3 regions of the Neobacillus sp. BF23-41 genome follow, and region 1 is predicted to be linked to each of the others. Evidence: riboswitches for the same ligand, from Rfam matches in the RefSeq annotation. Region 1 holds a riboswitch; each other region holds the start of a gene.

Region 1 (4,418 bases):
GGTGTCAGGCACCAGAAAATCGAGGCACCGAAAACCAGCTAAACGGGCGCTCCCGCTTTTTACGGTGCCTGACACCACATTAAAAGCACCACATCAATTAATTATTCACAACTGTGGCATTATAGTATTCTTCCAGAGTGATGCCGCGGCTCATGATTTCTTTGGCGATTACCTTGCCGACATAGCGCAGGTGCCAGGGTTCGTATTGGTAGCCGGTGATCGAGTCTTTACCTTTCGGGTAGCGGATGATGAAGCCGTACTCCGCTACATGATCTTGGAGCCAGCTTGCCTCCTTTGTTCCTTCAAAGCAGTCCTCGGCCGCACATGTTCCATCTCCGCCGGTCACATCAATAGCCAGGCCAGTTTCATGCTCGCTCGTTCCGGGAACTGCGCTATAAGTTCGGGCTGCTTCGTATCCATCTTTTTCAACATAGTAATTAAATAAAGCTGTTTGGGAAGCATAGGACCTGTAGGCAGAAACACCTAACAGATGCACATCCTGCTGTTTTGCTCCTGCGAATAATTTTTCGATCGCCGCACCTGCCTCGGCCCTCATTTGCCGCTTTTCTGCTTTCTGTGCGAACGTAAATGGGATGTCAGGGTAAATTAAATCACTTGGCTGATAATTATCGGGCAGTTTATTGTCCTTATTAACAAGAACAGGGATCACCTTTGGGGAGGAACCAACTTGGACGTTAGCATCCTGTTGCTGACCTCCTGCATCAGTTGAGGAATTGTTATCCAATTTTCCATCGTTTTGCATAAAATGAAATTTTCCAGTGCAGCCGGTCAAAGAGATTGCAAACACCATAAGAGTCAAAAAGACGAAACGTATTTTTAACATAGTTAACTTCCTTTTTTTTAAAATTCACTTCAGTAAACATCATGGACAGGATTAGAGACTTTAAAACGTCATTCTAAATTCTGTCCAAGATGATTTCAAAACGGCTGTGAATCTAAGGATGTTTCATCGATATGTTTGGTAGAATCAATTGGCAGCAATCCAAGGTATAACGACAGAAGGATGTTAACTATTAAGTGAGTGTAGGTACAAAGACACTTTTATTTTATAATTCAGTTGCATATATTTTTAATAACACATAAATCGTACGAAACGGCAAAGCCATTGAAAAATGGTGACGCAAAACTAAAGGGGCTAAGGTTTAACGACGATGCTTGCCAGTTACCGAACACGATAACTCCGTCGATTTATGTAAATGACTATTGAGGAGGATTTTTTGTGTTGAAAATGTTCTTTAAGGGAAAATATTATTATCATTTAATCCAGCACAGACACAACGCTCTGTTACAGCAAGATTGCCTGGATGAAGAATTAAGAGCCAAGTTTATGATTAGAGCAAGCTATCATAATAGTAAAGTTGTCGAGTTTGGTTTAAAAATCTAAGCGAAATCATATTAAAAAAAAATGCCTGTATCTGTGTAGTTGGTACAGGCTTTTATGTTTTTATAGACTAAAAGGTATAAAATAAAACAATAGGACAACCATTACATATATTAACCATAGTAAAAGAGGGATGATTTCGAAATGTACAATCTGACAAAATTTAAAATAATAAAACCAGCTAATGAAGTATTTGAAGCCTTCGTAGACCCTTCGAAAATCAAGAATTTCTGGTTCTCATCAAGTTCGAGATGGGAGCAGGGCCAAACAGTCACATTAAGATATGAAGAATACGATGCACAAGTCGATATTGAAGTCATCGAAGTCGAGCTAAATAAGAAAATCGTGTTCCGGTGGGGGACAGATGGAGAAGGGAATAGTGTAACAATTTCTCTGGAAGAATTGAATCAATCAAGTACCATTATTGAAGTGATCGAAGAAGGTTTTAGAGAAGTTGATGATGAGTTAGTCGCTCAATTGATTGATAATAAAGAAGGCTGGGTGTATATGCTGACCTGTTTAAAGGGGTATTTGGAGTTTGGGATTAATAAATTAAGGGCAGCAATCGTTAAATAACATTACAATCGATAAGAAAGTTAAAGAGCTTGGAACCTTATCCAAGCTCTGTTTTGTGTTTTGGAATTTATCTGAATTCAGCTCCAACGCCCAGCGGCTAGTGTACCTCGCTCTCCGCCCTAAATGTTTGAGATGCTTAGTTGCCAAAAAGCGCCGAGTTCCTGACACCGACGCTTCAATTTGTTAAACTGTCCTTATATTTTAGTGTGACATTGTTTCACTGCCGTCGTCATTTCCGTCTTTAGTGACTTTCAAGACACCGACTGCGCCCTTTGTTGCGTGATTAAATTGGTGTGTGACAAAAGGATAGCTGCCTTCCTGGGTTACGGTAAATTCGACTACCGCCCCGCCGCTCGCTGGAAGTAAGACTGTTTGCATTCCCTTCATATGGTTAAATGGATTCCCGTCGATATAGACATCATCAAACAGAGTTCCAACGACATGGAAGCTACTGACTTCATTGGGACCAACGTTATTAATGTGAAATCTCACTTTGTCACCGACTTTTGCTAGCAGAGGTTTGTCGACAAGAGCGCCAACCGTACCGTTCGTGTTGACATCACCATCTTTTAAAGCCTTAGCTGAAAAAACTACATATTTGGGTTTTCCATTTGTAAAATCGTCCATATCGTTGTATTTGTACCATTCATTTTGAACAATGACAAATTCCCGGTCTACCTTGGAATCGGTTGGATAGCCTTCAGTTGGTTTGACGATAATTGTACCGTGCATTCCATTGGCAATATGTGCAAGAACAGGCTTTGTTCCACAATGGTACATGAATACGCCTGGATTATTGGCTGGATAGGAAAATGAACCGCTTTCATTTGGCGGCACATTGGCAAAATCTCTAGATGGTGCGGTGTGTACGGCATGAAAGTCCATGCTGTGCGGAATGGATGGATCCATGTTTTTCAATGTAAAATTGATTTTATCGCCTTGGTTCACCACAATAACTGGTCCAGGAGCTTCGCCGTTAAAGGTCCAAGCTTTATACATTTCACCTTTGGAAATTTCAATATCTGTGATTTGTGATGTCATCTCCACATTTACTTCATGTGGACCGATTCGATTCATTTTAATTGGAGTTGGATTTTGATTTATATGCTCATGGGGTCCGATTACTTTAGTTGTCACAGTGGTGTCCGTTTTGGCTTGAACAGTTTTTTCTCTTGATAAACCATCTTTTCCACAAGCACTTAATACCATCACACACGAAACCATAATTGCTCCAAACTTCGCTAAATTATTCATCCCATCTCCTCCATTTATCTCCTGTAATGTAATATTATTTACACTTTTATTTTAGATCGTGTGCAAAACAGTCGAGTGATTGAAATCACAGGAAATAAGTGGATTAGTGAAAAATTTGTGAATTACTGAGCAATGTTGTATTAGCACGTTGCCAATGTTAAATAATTTTGAAAATAAATGGCTAAGATATAGGATATAAAGGAGGTATTTTTTTGAAAAATGAAGAAGAAAAAACTAGTGAAGGATTAAATCAAATTTTTGAGATCATTAATGCAAAAGGGGATACGGGTGAGTTAAAAGAAATTGTCGATCGTTATGACAGTGCAAATCCAGATGAAAACTCGAACAGTTAAATACAAAAGGCCTAGAGATCCGTCTGGGCCTTTTGTAATGAAAAATGTGGATAGTTCGTATGGAAAATGTGGATATATGAAGATAGATTGTGGGTAAATCTGTTAGTTTTGTGGATAATACTGTGGGAAATGTGGATAAATTCACTTGTTGGAAAGTCCTTTATGAAAAAGAAAAAGTTACTCACATAATCTGTGTATAAATGGTTAAAATCTGTTGATATCTTCTTATATGGTGTGGATATAGACGTAATTCATGTTGATAACCTTGTTAATATCCTTGAACCAGCCAATTCCTACTTAATCCTATTTGGAACTCGAGAAGAAGCTGGACCAAGCCAACCAGCAGATTGCCGAATTGGTGAAACGCGAGGAGCGAGTTCGGATTGCCCGCGACCTCCATGATACGCTAGGTCATACGTGGTCCCTTTTGACGTTAAAAAGTCAGTTGGTTCAGAGGCTGACCGCACTCGACCCGGAACGGGCCCGAATGGAAGCAAAGGAAATGGAAGTCGCATCCCGAGCTGCGTTAAAGCAAGTTCGAGAATTGGTAACCGATTTGCGTGCCGCAACGATCGCGGAAGAGCTGGTCCAGGTCCAGCAAATATTGCGGGCAGCAGGGATTACCTATCATTATGAGCGCACGGCTGATTTTTCGTAGATATCACTGTTTACGCAAAATATCGTCGGTATGTGTATACGTGAGGCGGCGACGAATGTCGTCAAGCACAGCCGTGCCACCCATTGTGCCATTTCCATTCAACTTCTTTCTGAAAAAATTGACATAGTCGTCCGTGACGATGTGATGGGCGTTAGTAAGCAGCGAGCGTTTGGGA
Region 2 (4,418 bases), on a different contig from region 1:
CATGTTTTATATTTCGTGTCATAATGCTCGGGCATTTTTAATTCGATTAAGTGTCCAAGGGCCCATGTGACAATATATTGATTGCCTTCCATATAGCTTTTATGTTTTTGATTGCAGCCAAGGACACGAGCAAGTTCACGAGCCACACTTGGCTTTTCTGCAAGTACGAGAGATTTCATAATTACTCCTTTCGGGTAAATCCAATTTGACCTTTTTATAGTATAACGGAACTTTCCTTTATTTTAAATCGTTGTAGCTCATACGCCGCTAAACCGGCGATTCCGCTTTTCATTATTATCTTACTAAAGTGTTATCGTGCTAAAATTCAGAAAATTTAATTGACAGATAAGCTTTTCATCACATACAATAATTATCAAATAGATAGTTAAAGAATGGAATGATCCCATGAGACATCTAATAATATTCAATCAATTAATCATAGAAGAGGCTGGACTCCAAATCAAATAGATTCGGAATCCAGCCTCTTTCTTTATTATACTACAGTGGTAGAGGAGAGAGACAATATGATCACACTTACAGGTGGAAGCTTAACGTTAGAGCAGATGAAAGATGTATTATATGGCAAGCAAAAGGTTAATGCTTCAGACAAGAGTATGGAAGCTGTCAAGAAGAGCCGTGAAGCAGTAGAAAGAATTGTTTCAGAATCAAAGGTAGTTTATGGAATTACGACTGGATTTGGAAAATTCAGCGATGTACTTATCGATAAGAATCATGTTCAAGACCTGCAGCTTAATTTAATTCGTTCCCATGCGTGCGGGGTAGGTGAACCTTTTCCGGAAATTGTTTCTAAAGCCATGGTCCTTCTTCGGGCTAACGCACTACTAAAGGGCTTTTCTGGAGTCAGACCTATTGTCATTGAAAAGTTATTAGAGTTAGTGAATAAAGATATCATTCCTGTCATCCCACAGCAAGGTTCCCTTGGTGCGAGCGGTGATTTAGCCCCACTTTCTCACCTTGCCTTAGTTCTAATTGGGGAAGGAGAGGTATTTTACAAAGGTAAGCAAATCGATGCTTTTGATGCGCTCCAGTTAGAAGGGATTTTACCCGTAACCTTGGAAGCAAAAGAAGGTCTAGCTCTAATTAATGGTACTCAAGCGATGACAGCAATGGGTGTTATTGGTTACTTGGAGGCAGAACAGTTAGCACATGAAAGTGAGCTGATTGCTGCAATGACAATGGAAGGGTTAAACGGAATTATCGATGCATTTGCAGAAGAAGTTCATGTCGCAAGGGGATACAAACAGCAGATTGATACAGCAGCGAGAATTCGTCGTTATTTAAGCGATAGTTTATTGACAACACAGCAGGGCGAGTTACGGGTTCAGGATGCTTATTCTCTCCGCTGCATTCCACAAGTTCACGGGGCATCTTGGCAGGCCTTGGATTATGTGAAAGAAAAATTAGAGATCGAAATGAATGCTGCAACGGATAATCCATTAATTTTTGATGATGGAGAAAAGGTGATATCTGGTGGGAACTTCCACGGACAGCCCATAGCTTTTGCGATGGATTTTATGAAGATTGCCGTAGCGGAACTAGCAAATATCTCGGAAAGACGAATTGAAAGATTAGTCAATCCACAGCTAAATGATTTACCGGCTTTCCTAAGTCCTGAACCTGGTTTGCAATCGGGTGCAATGATTATGCAATATGCGGCAGCAGCGCTTGTTTCAGAAAATAAAACACTCGCACATCCTGCCAGTGTCGACTCGATTCCCTCTTCCGCAAATCAAGAGGATCATGTAAGTATGGGAACAATTGCTTCTAGGCATGCTTATCAAATTATCCAGAACGCACGCAGAGTTATCGCAATTGAACTAATTTGTGCCATGCAGGCGGTTGAAATTCGCGGGATCGAAAAAATGGCATCTCATACCAGGTTTTTTTATGATAAAGGCCGCGAACAGGTAGCTTCGATTAAACAAGACAGGGTGTTTTCCAAGGACATCGAAAAAGCAGCTAATTGGCTTAAAACAATTGAATTTTCACATTTTATTAGAAATTTAAGTATGGAAAAAGGCCAATTCTAGGATATAAAATATAAAAAGGCGTGAGTGCTCACGCCTTTTATTCTGTCTGGTCATTTAGTAAACGAGCAGTATCTCCTCGATATTCATCCTCATCTTCCACTCGATTTTTAAAGGCTTCCCTTACCACTAAAAATTCTTCGTCCCCAATTGCTTGTTTCGCATGCTTTTCCGTTAAACTGTCTTTTGGAAAATTACCTGGGTGGTTTTTCTTTTTATGTTCAAAATGTTCTCCACGTGCCAAATTCAACACTCCTTTCGTCATCAAAAGTAGCATTCCCTGATTGGAGTGAAAATAATTACTATTAAAAAAGAAAAAGCCGTCTGAAAGTGGAATCTATAAATAGATTCACTCTTCACCAGCTTTATCTTTTGGGGGATCTGGTTTACACATGCGGTCTAATACATACCCAGCAAACACAATAAACGCAATCGGAATGGAAAAGTTTAATACATGAATAAGGGTCATCGCAATGCTTCACCACCATTATTTTGAATATTAACAATATTAAGTTTATTATTATGTTGTTTAATTATATGCTGATTGTCACAGTTTAGACAAATATTAAAGTCATATCAATTGTAAAATTAATTTAGTTTCCACAAGGAAATAAAGAAATGGCAAGGAATTTCGTCTAAAGCTCAAGACCTTAGACATGGAACATCAAAGGAGTTAGGCAGTAATTGGGATATTTTTGTAGATATATGGCATAATTTGTTAGAAAAAAATGTGTGAAAATTTAAATAATACGACAAATTACAACACCGTACTAAAATAGCACTAGATATAATATCAATAAGGATTAAGTAAATCGACCTATCACAAAAGAACGATTGGCTAATACAGTCATACTTAAGTTGTATTAGTTCAGAAAAAGGCAAACCTGTTGAAAAGCAGGGACGCAAAGCCGAGGATCTAAGGCAGGTTTAACTTGTTACGATGGCCGGGCTACCTGGAATACACAATGTATTTTAGGAGTGAGAAAAATGATTATTACAAAAAGTGAAGTAGAAGTAATCGATCAAGAATGGATGGACCTCATATTAGAAGCAAAAGACTTGGGATTATCCATAAAAGCAGTTCGTGAGTTCCTTAGCCAACAAGAAGTAATGAGTTAATCACGGAACGACAGTATACATAAATAAAAAAGCATTCTACAAAATGGGAGTATTTGTAGAATGCTTTTCTTTTTTCAAATTGAAAAAGACCTTTTAAAAAGCAGGTTATTATTTATCGTCGTTTTGATTAATACGCCACTTGTTAAATTCAAGAAAATCACGAAATTGTTCTTTGGAAACACCAGAATTCATTGCATCTTTGACAAGGTTCATCCAATCAATGTCTAATTCCGCTTTATTGACTTCTTCATGTATTAAATGATCAACAGGAATATTTAAGACAACTGCAATTTTTTCAAGAAACTTTATAGAAGGATTCTCTTGTTTGTTATTTTCAAGGTTACTTAAATAAGATTTTGCCACTCCTGCTTGAGCAGCAAGTTCGGAAAGTGACATTTTCTTTTCTAAGCGAAATTTTTTTACGCGATCACCGATCATAATTCTCACACACCTAATTATTATTCACTTTACATTAATTCTATCAAAAGGAATAGAAAAGTACCATATTAAGAACAAAGGAATATGAACAAAAATATGAACTTTGAGAAAAAGTTTCACCATATAAAGTATTTTTGAAAAATTAACAGGATAGGGTTAATATTAATAGTGTTGCCAATAGTGGTTAATTGTATAATTCACTAAAAGTTTTTGCTTTTAGACGGATAACAATTATGAATATTATACATAAAAATAAACAAAAAGGAAGGGGACCCTCCTAAAATGATTGTCCTTAAATCACAACGTGAAATTGAAGCAATGAAAAAAGCAGGAGAAATACTTGCAGCTTGTCATAAAGAAATCGGAAAATTAATCAAACCAGGTATAACCACTTGGGAAATCGATGTATTTGTTGAAGAATTTCTTAAGAAAAATGGAGCGACACCAGAACAAAAGGGTTATAAGGGTTATGAATATGCAACCTGTGCAAGCATAAATGACGAAATATGTCATGGCTTCCCAAGGAAGGAACCTTTAAAAGATGGGGACATTGTGACAGTGGATATGGTTGTCAATTACAATGGTGCTTTGGCTGATTCCGCCTGGTCTTATGCAGTAGGAAAGGTATCTGAGGAAACCGAACGTCTATTAAATGTTACAAAGGAAGCACTCTATAAAGGGATTGAACAGGCGATTGTCGGCAATCGAATTGGGGATATCGGACACGCAATTCAAACCTATGTTGAAAGCGAAGGTTTTTCTGTTGTTCGAGACTTTATTGGCCATGGGATTGGAGCAGTGATACATGAGAAG
Region 3 (4,418 bases), on a different contig from region 1:
TTAAAGAAAAAGGCAGGAATCATATGATGAATAGTCACGAAGTAGAAATTGTTGTTTATGGTGCGGAACAATTATGCCCAAGTTGTGTAAATTTACCTTCTTCCAAAGAAACGTTTGAATGGCTGGAATCAGCTATTGCTAGGAAATTTCCGGATCAACCTTTTAAAATGACCTACGTTGATATTTACCAGCCCACTGGGGAGATTAAACAACTCGATTTTGCCAAAAAAGTGGTCGAAGAGGATATGTTTTACCCGGTAGTTGTCATTAAAGAAAAAGTCGTTGGCGAAGGGAACCCGCGCCTAAAAACTATTTTTTCAGAACTAGAGAAATATGGGTATAAAGCAATTTAATGAGAAGAAGCATTCCAACGACATCGGAATGCTTCTTCTTGTTATAGGATCATAATTTATTTCTTTGAACCTGTATTACTGTCTAGCTTCAGCGCCCAGCGGCTAGTGTACTTCGCGCTCCTCCCTACGATAAGTCAACATCGGTTCGCTTACGCTCACCGTGTTTCCTTTATCTCAGTCGAAGTGCTCCAGTCCATACGCCGCAAAACGGGCGCTTCCGCTTTCTTATCCATTATGATACTTGTACATCCAAAGAATACCGGTTTTTAGCATGCGGGCGACGCGTCCTGTAATGGCACGGTCTGCCATCATTCCAAAACCATGCTTTTTACCCAAGGAGCCAAGGATACCCTTTAATTTAATTTGCGGGAAGGAAGTAGGAGGTTCTTCACCTTTCCAACGTCTTTTTAAGACTTCAACAATTTGTTCAGCCTGTCCCTCTGCTAATTGAGCACTTGGTGCATGGGGGAGACTTGCACAATCACCGAGTATAAAAACATGTTCATCATTTGGTAAATGATGAATTGGGGTAAGGACTAGTCTGCCCATTCCGTCTTTTTCCCCGTCCATATCGCGGACAATTTTATTGGCTTGAATCCCTGCCGTCCAAACAATCACATCGCAATGAATAGGCTGATCGTGATTGTATAATACATTTTCTTCTACCTTGGTAATATTGGAACCGTTGATAATTTCAACATTGTTTTTCACAAACCAATTTTCAACATATTTGCTTAAACGTTCTGGGAAAGAGGAAAGAATATGTTTTCCACGATCAAATAATTTGATGTTTAGATCTTCACGGCTTTCACTTAATTCACTTGCTAACTCAACACCGCTAAGACCTGCTCCCACAATACCCACAACCGAGCCAGGTCCCAAATTGTTTAAGACGGAGTAAGTAAGGCGGGACTTTTCGATACTCTGTATACTGTAAGTGAACTGATCTGCACCGGGAACATCATGGTACTTGTCCTCACAGCCAAGACCGATAATTAAATCATCGTAGGCGACGGGTTCTGCATCTTTCATTACGATTCTTCTGCTCATTGTATCAACGGCGATTACTTCACCATATTTAACTTCTAATCGAGGGTGTTCCGGAAAAGCAACACGGACTTCTTTGTCTGAAATCGTTCCTGCGGCTAATGCGTAGTACTCCGTTTTTAAGCAATGGTAGGGTACACGGTCCACAAGAGTAATCTTTACGTCCTCTGGTAAATGGTTGGGAAGAAGTTCGTTTAAAACTTTCATCCCACCGTATCCACCACCTAAAATTACAAGGTTTTTCATTATTATTTCCCCTTTGATTATCCGGTTTTTATATTAATAAATTGGCTGAGTGTAATATAAAAAAGTAGTATAATTCTTTCGTTTCTTTACCAAATACGAGTATATCTAAAATGTGTCGAAATAACAACATTATTCATGATTTTCTTGACATCAGCAGGGTAAACATGGTAATTGACGAAGTAAATGAAATAGAGTAGGATAAGTAGTTGTGGAGAGGTGAAGGCAATGATTCAACCCATCATTGAATTTTGTATTAGCAATCTTGCTAATGGTGCACAAAAAGCACTTGAAAAATTAGAAAAAGATCCTAACTTGGATATTATTGAATATGGATGTCTTGGATATTGTGGAAAATGTGCAACTACATTATATGCTCTTGTAAATGGCGAAGTGGTAACGGGAAAAACAGCCGATGAGTTGGTAGATAACATTTATCAATATCTAGAAGAAAATCCAATGTTTTAAGAAAAGCGGAAGCGCTTAGCTCAACATTATGAATAAAATATGGGAGCAATGCCGCTCCCTTATTTTTTATTATTCCATATATTAGTTAATAGGATTCAATTAGTTGAGTAGTTAACAATCTGTGTATATAATTTAATAAAAGCCTCATTTAGGGAGGGATATACAATGAGTAATGAAGTGGTTATTTTAACAGAAGCAGCGTCACTCCATATTAAAGAAATGATGAAGCATAACGAAGAAGAAGGTGCACTGTTACGAGTCAGCGTAAAAGGCGGTGGCTGCAGCGGTTTATCTTATGGTATGGGCTTTGAGCATACAGTAAACGAAGAGGATCTCACCTTTGAACAATTCGGGATTCAAGTGCTGGTCGATAAAGAGAGTGCTGCTATTTTACAAGGAACGAAGATTGATTTTAAAGAATCCATGATGGGCGGCGGCTTTACGATTGACAATCCGAATGCCATTGCATCATGCGGCTGCGGTTCTTCGTTTAGAACGGCTACGGCAACAGGTACACCAGAAGAATGCTAGGCGGTATATCAACGATTTGAGCCGTTTTGATGCTCGGGATATTAGTCCGGTAATCGAATCGGAAACAAGGGCGAAGGGTTGCGGATAACGTCGAAAAACGGTTCGTACAAAACCCCGTAATTAAACAAATGCACCCCTGAGATTTGCGAATCAGGGGTGAAAATAACGGCCTTCTTAGCGGTGGGATGTCTAATCATATACCGTTAGGGAGGCTTTTTATTATGGCATTACAAAATAAATATTCGCATTCGGGCGTATCGAGTGATTTTTTAATCATTTCTTGCGCAACAAGCTGGTAACTTAAACTGGTGAACAGTTGACTCATATAATGAAGTATATAGAGGCAAAAAAAAAGACCATTCAGGTCTAAGATGATACTTTTAGGAAATTTCTAATTTCATCAACAGAAATTCCTAAATTTCGAGCTTCCAAAATGAGGTCTACCCATTCTTTATCTAGTTCTTTTTCACTTAACAGAGCGGTTTTCATATACTATGTATCCTCCTAAAATACTAATTATTTTAGGCAGCTCAGCCATCATTGTTAAGTACTTTAGACCTGGAGCTTTGCGTCCCAACCTTTCGATAGGTTTGCCTTTATCTAATTAAAGTTTTAAATTTCATAGTAACATCTTACTATGTGGATTTTATAAATGGAATCAAAATATTTCCAATTATTTCGACAGTTTATAACACAATTCGTTATTACGAAAAAATTGTGAAGACGACGTCATCATAACAGGTGGTGTTTTTATTTTCCATTTTTATAGAGCTCTTATTCGTGTGTAATAAGAACGAAGGAGTTGACCGTAATGACGATAAGAGATCGCGGTTTAATTAAATGGAATGCAGCGTCCTTTATGCCGCAAGTATTCGAAGAGCAACGAGCCGTGTTTAAGGACCAAGAGCACCAGCCAAGGCCGTTGCTAAGCGAATTCGATATGGAGGAATTTGACCAATGCATAGCCTACCCGATGGAGTACAAATTAGCGGTGAGGCTAACGGTATGGGCCGACGGCTTTTCTTCGGATTATACCGCATTGATCCGATTACACATCGTCTGAGGGTGAAAAGTTAAGCCTGGCGTATTCGAGCGAGTGGCATTCGAAGATGTTACCGGGGTAAATAGCTGATATCCGAGCAATAAGGCGTTATATTCATATGGATTGAATGCAGTGCCCAGGCACTTGTAGATTAAAAAAAGACCGTTGATTCGGTCTATGAAGAATGTTTTAGTAACTCTCTAATTTCATCAACAGAAATCCCTAATTTTCTGGCTTCTAATATTAGTTCTAACCATACTGTATCTAGTTCTTCATTATCCAGATCTTTTTTATCTAACACAACAGTTACCATATTACCATGTATCCTCCTCATTAAAAAAAATAAAGTCTATAGAGAAATATTGCTTGTTAATTAATTAGAATACGAGATATTAATCTAATTTAAGTAGTTTTGACACACACTTATCACAAGTTACCTCGTCCAAGTCAACAAATTTAATTTTTCTAAGTGTTTTCTTTTTAATAACGATTTCAGAATTAAATACTAGACCACAAGCACAATTATTTAAATCTTTAACAATATGAATTTTATTTGTTTCATTAATAAGAGGATATAACACAACTTTCTCCTTACAGTACTTGTTTGTTCTTCATTAAGAACTATACTTTAATTATTGGGTTTTGTAAATATCATTATGGTTAAATATACCTAAATAGGGATATTTTTATTTATTACATTAATCCTATTAGCCAAAGCTTTGCATCGAGTTGAA

The links. Region 1 has a riboswitch for cyclic di-GMP ahead of AB7942_RS14760 (SRPBCC family protein). Riboswitches for the same ligand answer to the same signal wherever they lie in the genome.
Region 2: another riboswitch for cyclic di-GMP. It lies ahead of AB7942_RS20845 (anti-repressor SinI family protein); the one in region 1 lies ahead of AB7942_RS14760 (SRPBCC family protein).
Region 3: another riboswitch for cyclic di-GMP. It lies ahead of AB7942_RS08845 (anti-repressor SinI family protein); the one in region 1 lies ahead of AB7942_RS14760 (SRPBCC family protein).

The regions. Positions count from the first base shown of each region.
Region 1 covers NZ_JBGBPR010000008.1:215,754-220,171, forward strand. Annotated here, with positions in the region: gene AB7942_RS14755 (M15 family metallopeptidase) at 98-844, opposite strand; cyclic di-GMP riboswitch class I at 1,107-1,191, shown strand; gene AB7942_RS14760 (SRPBCC family protein) at 1,547-1,978, shown strand; gene AB7942_RS14765 (multicopper oxidase domain-containing protein) at 2,180-3,232, opposite strand; gene AB7942_RS14770 (hypothetical protein) at 3,445-3,585, shown strand; partial or broken gene AB7942_RS14775 (sensor histidine kinase) at 3,893-4,418, shown strand, end outside.
Region 2 covers NZ_JBGBPR010000015.1:91,746-96,163, reverse strand. Annotated here, with positions in the region: gene AB7942_RS20860 (DNA topoisomerase III) at 1-179, opposite strand, end outside; gene hutH (histidine ammonia-lyase) at 525-2,051, shown strand; gene AB7942_RS20850 (hypothetical protein) at 2,089-2,301, opposite strand; cyclic di-GMP riboswitch class I at 2,916-3,005, shown strand; gene AB7942_RS20845 (anti-repressor SinI family protein) at 3,036-3,167, shown strand; gene AB7942_RS20840 (helix-turn-helix domain-containing protein) at 3,276-3,605, opposite strand; gene map (type I methionyl aminopeptidase) at 3,888-4,418, shown strand, end outside.
Region 3 covers NZ_JBGBPR010000004.1:160,265-164,682, reverse strand. Annotated here, with positions in the region: gene AB7942_RS08865 (YuzD family protein) at 27-353, shown strand; gene AB7942_RS08860 (NAD(P)/FAD-dependent oxidoreductase) at 579-1,646, opposite strand; gene AB7942_RS08855 (YuzB family protein) at 1,872-2,111, shown strand; gene AB7942_RS08850 (HesB/IscA family protein) at 2,277-2,642, shown strand; gene AB7942_RS08845 (anti-repressor SinI family protein) at 3,009-3,131, opposite strand; cyclic di-GMP riboswitch class I at 3,164-3,247, opposite strand; gene AB7942_RS08840 (YolD-like family protein) at 3,454-3,705, shown strand; gene sinI (DNA-binding anti-repressor SinI) at 3,860-3,997, opposite strand.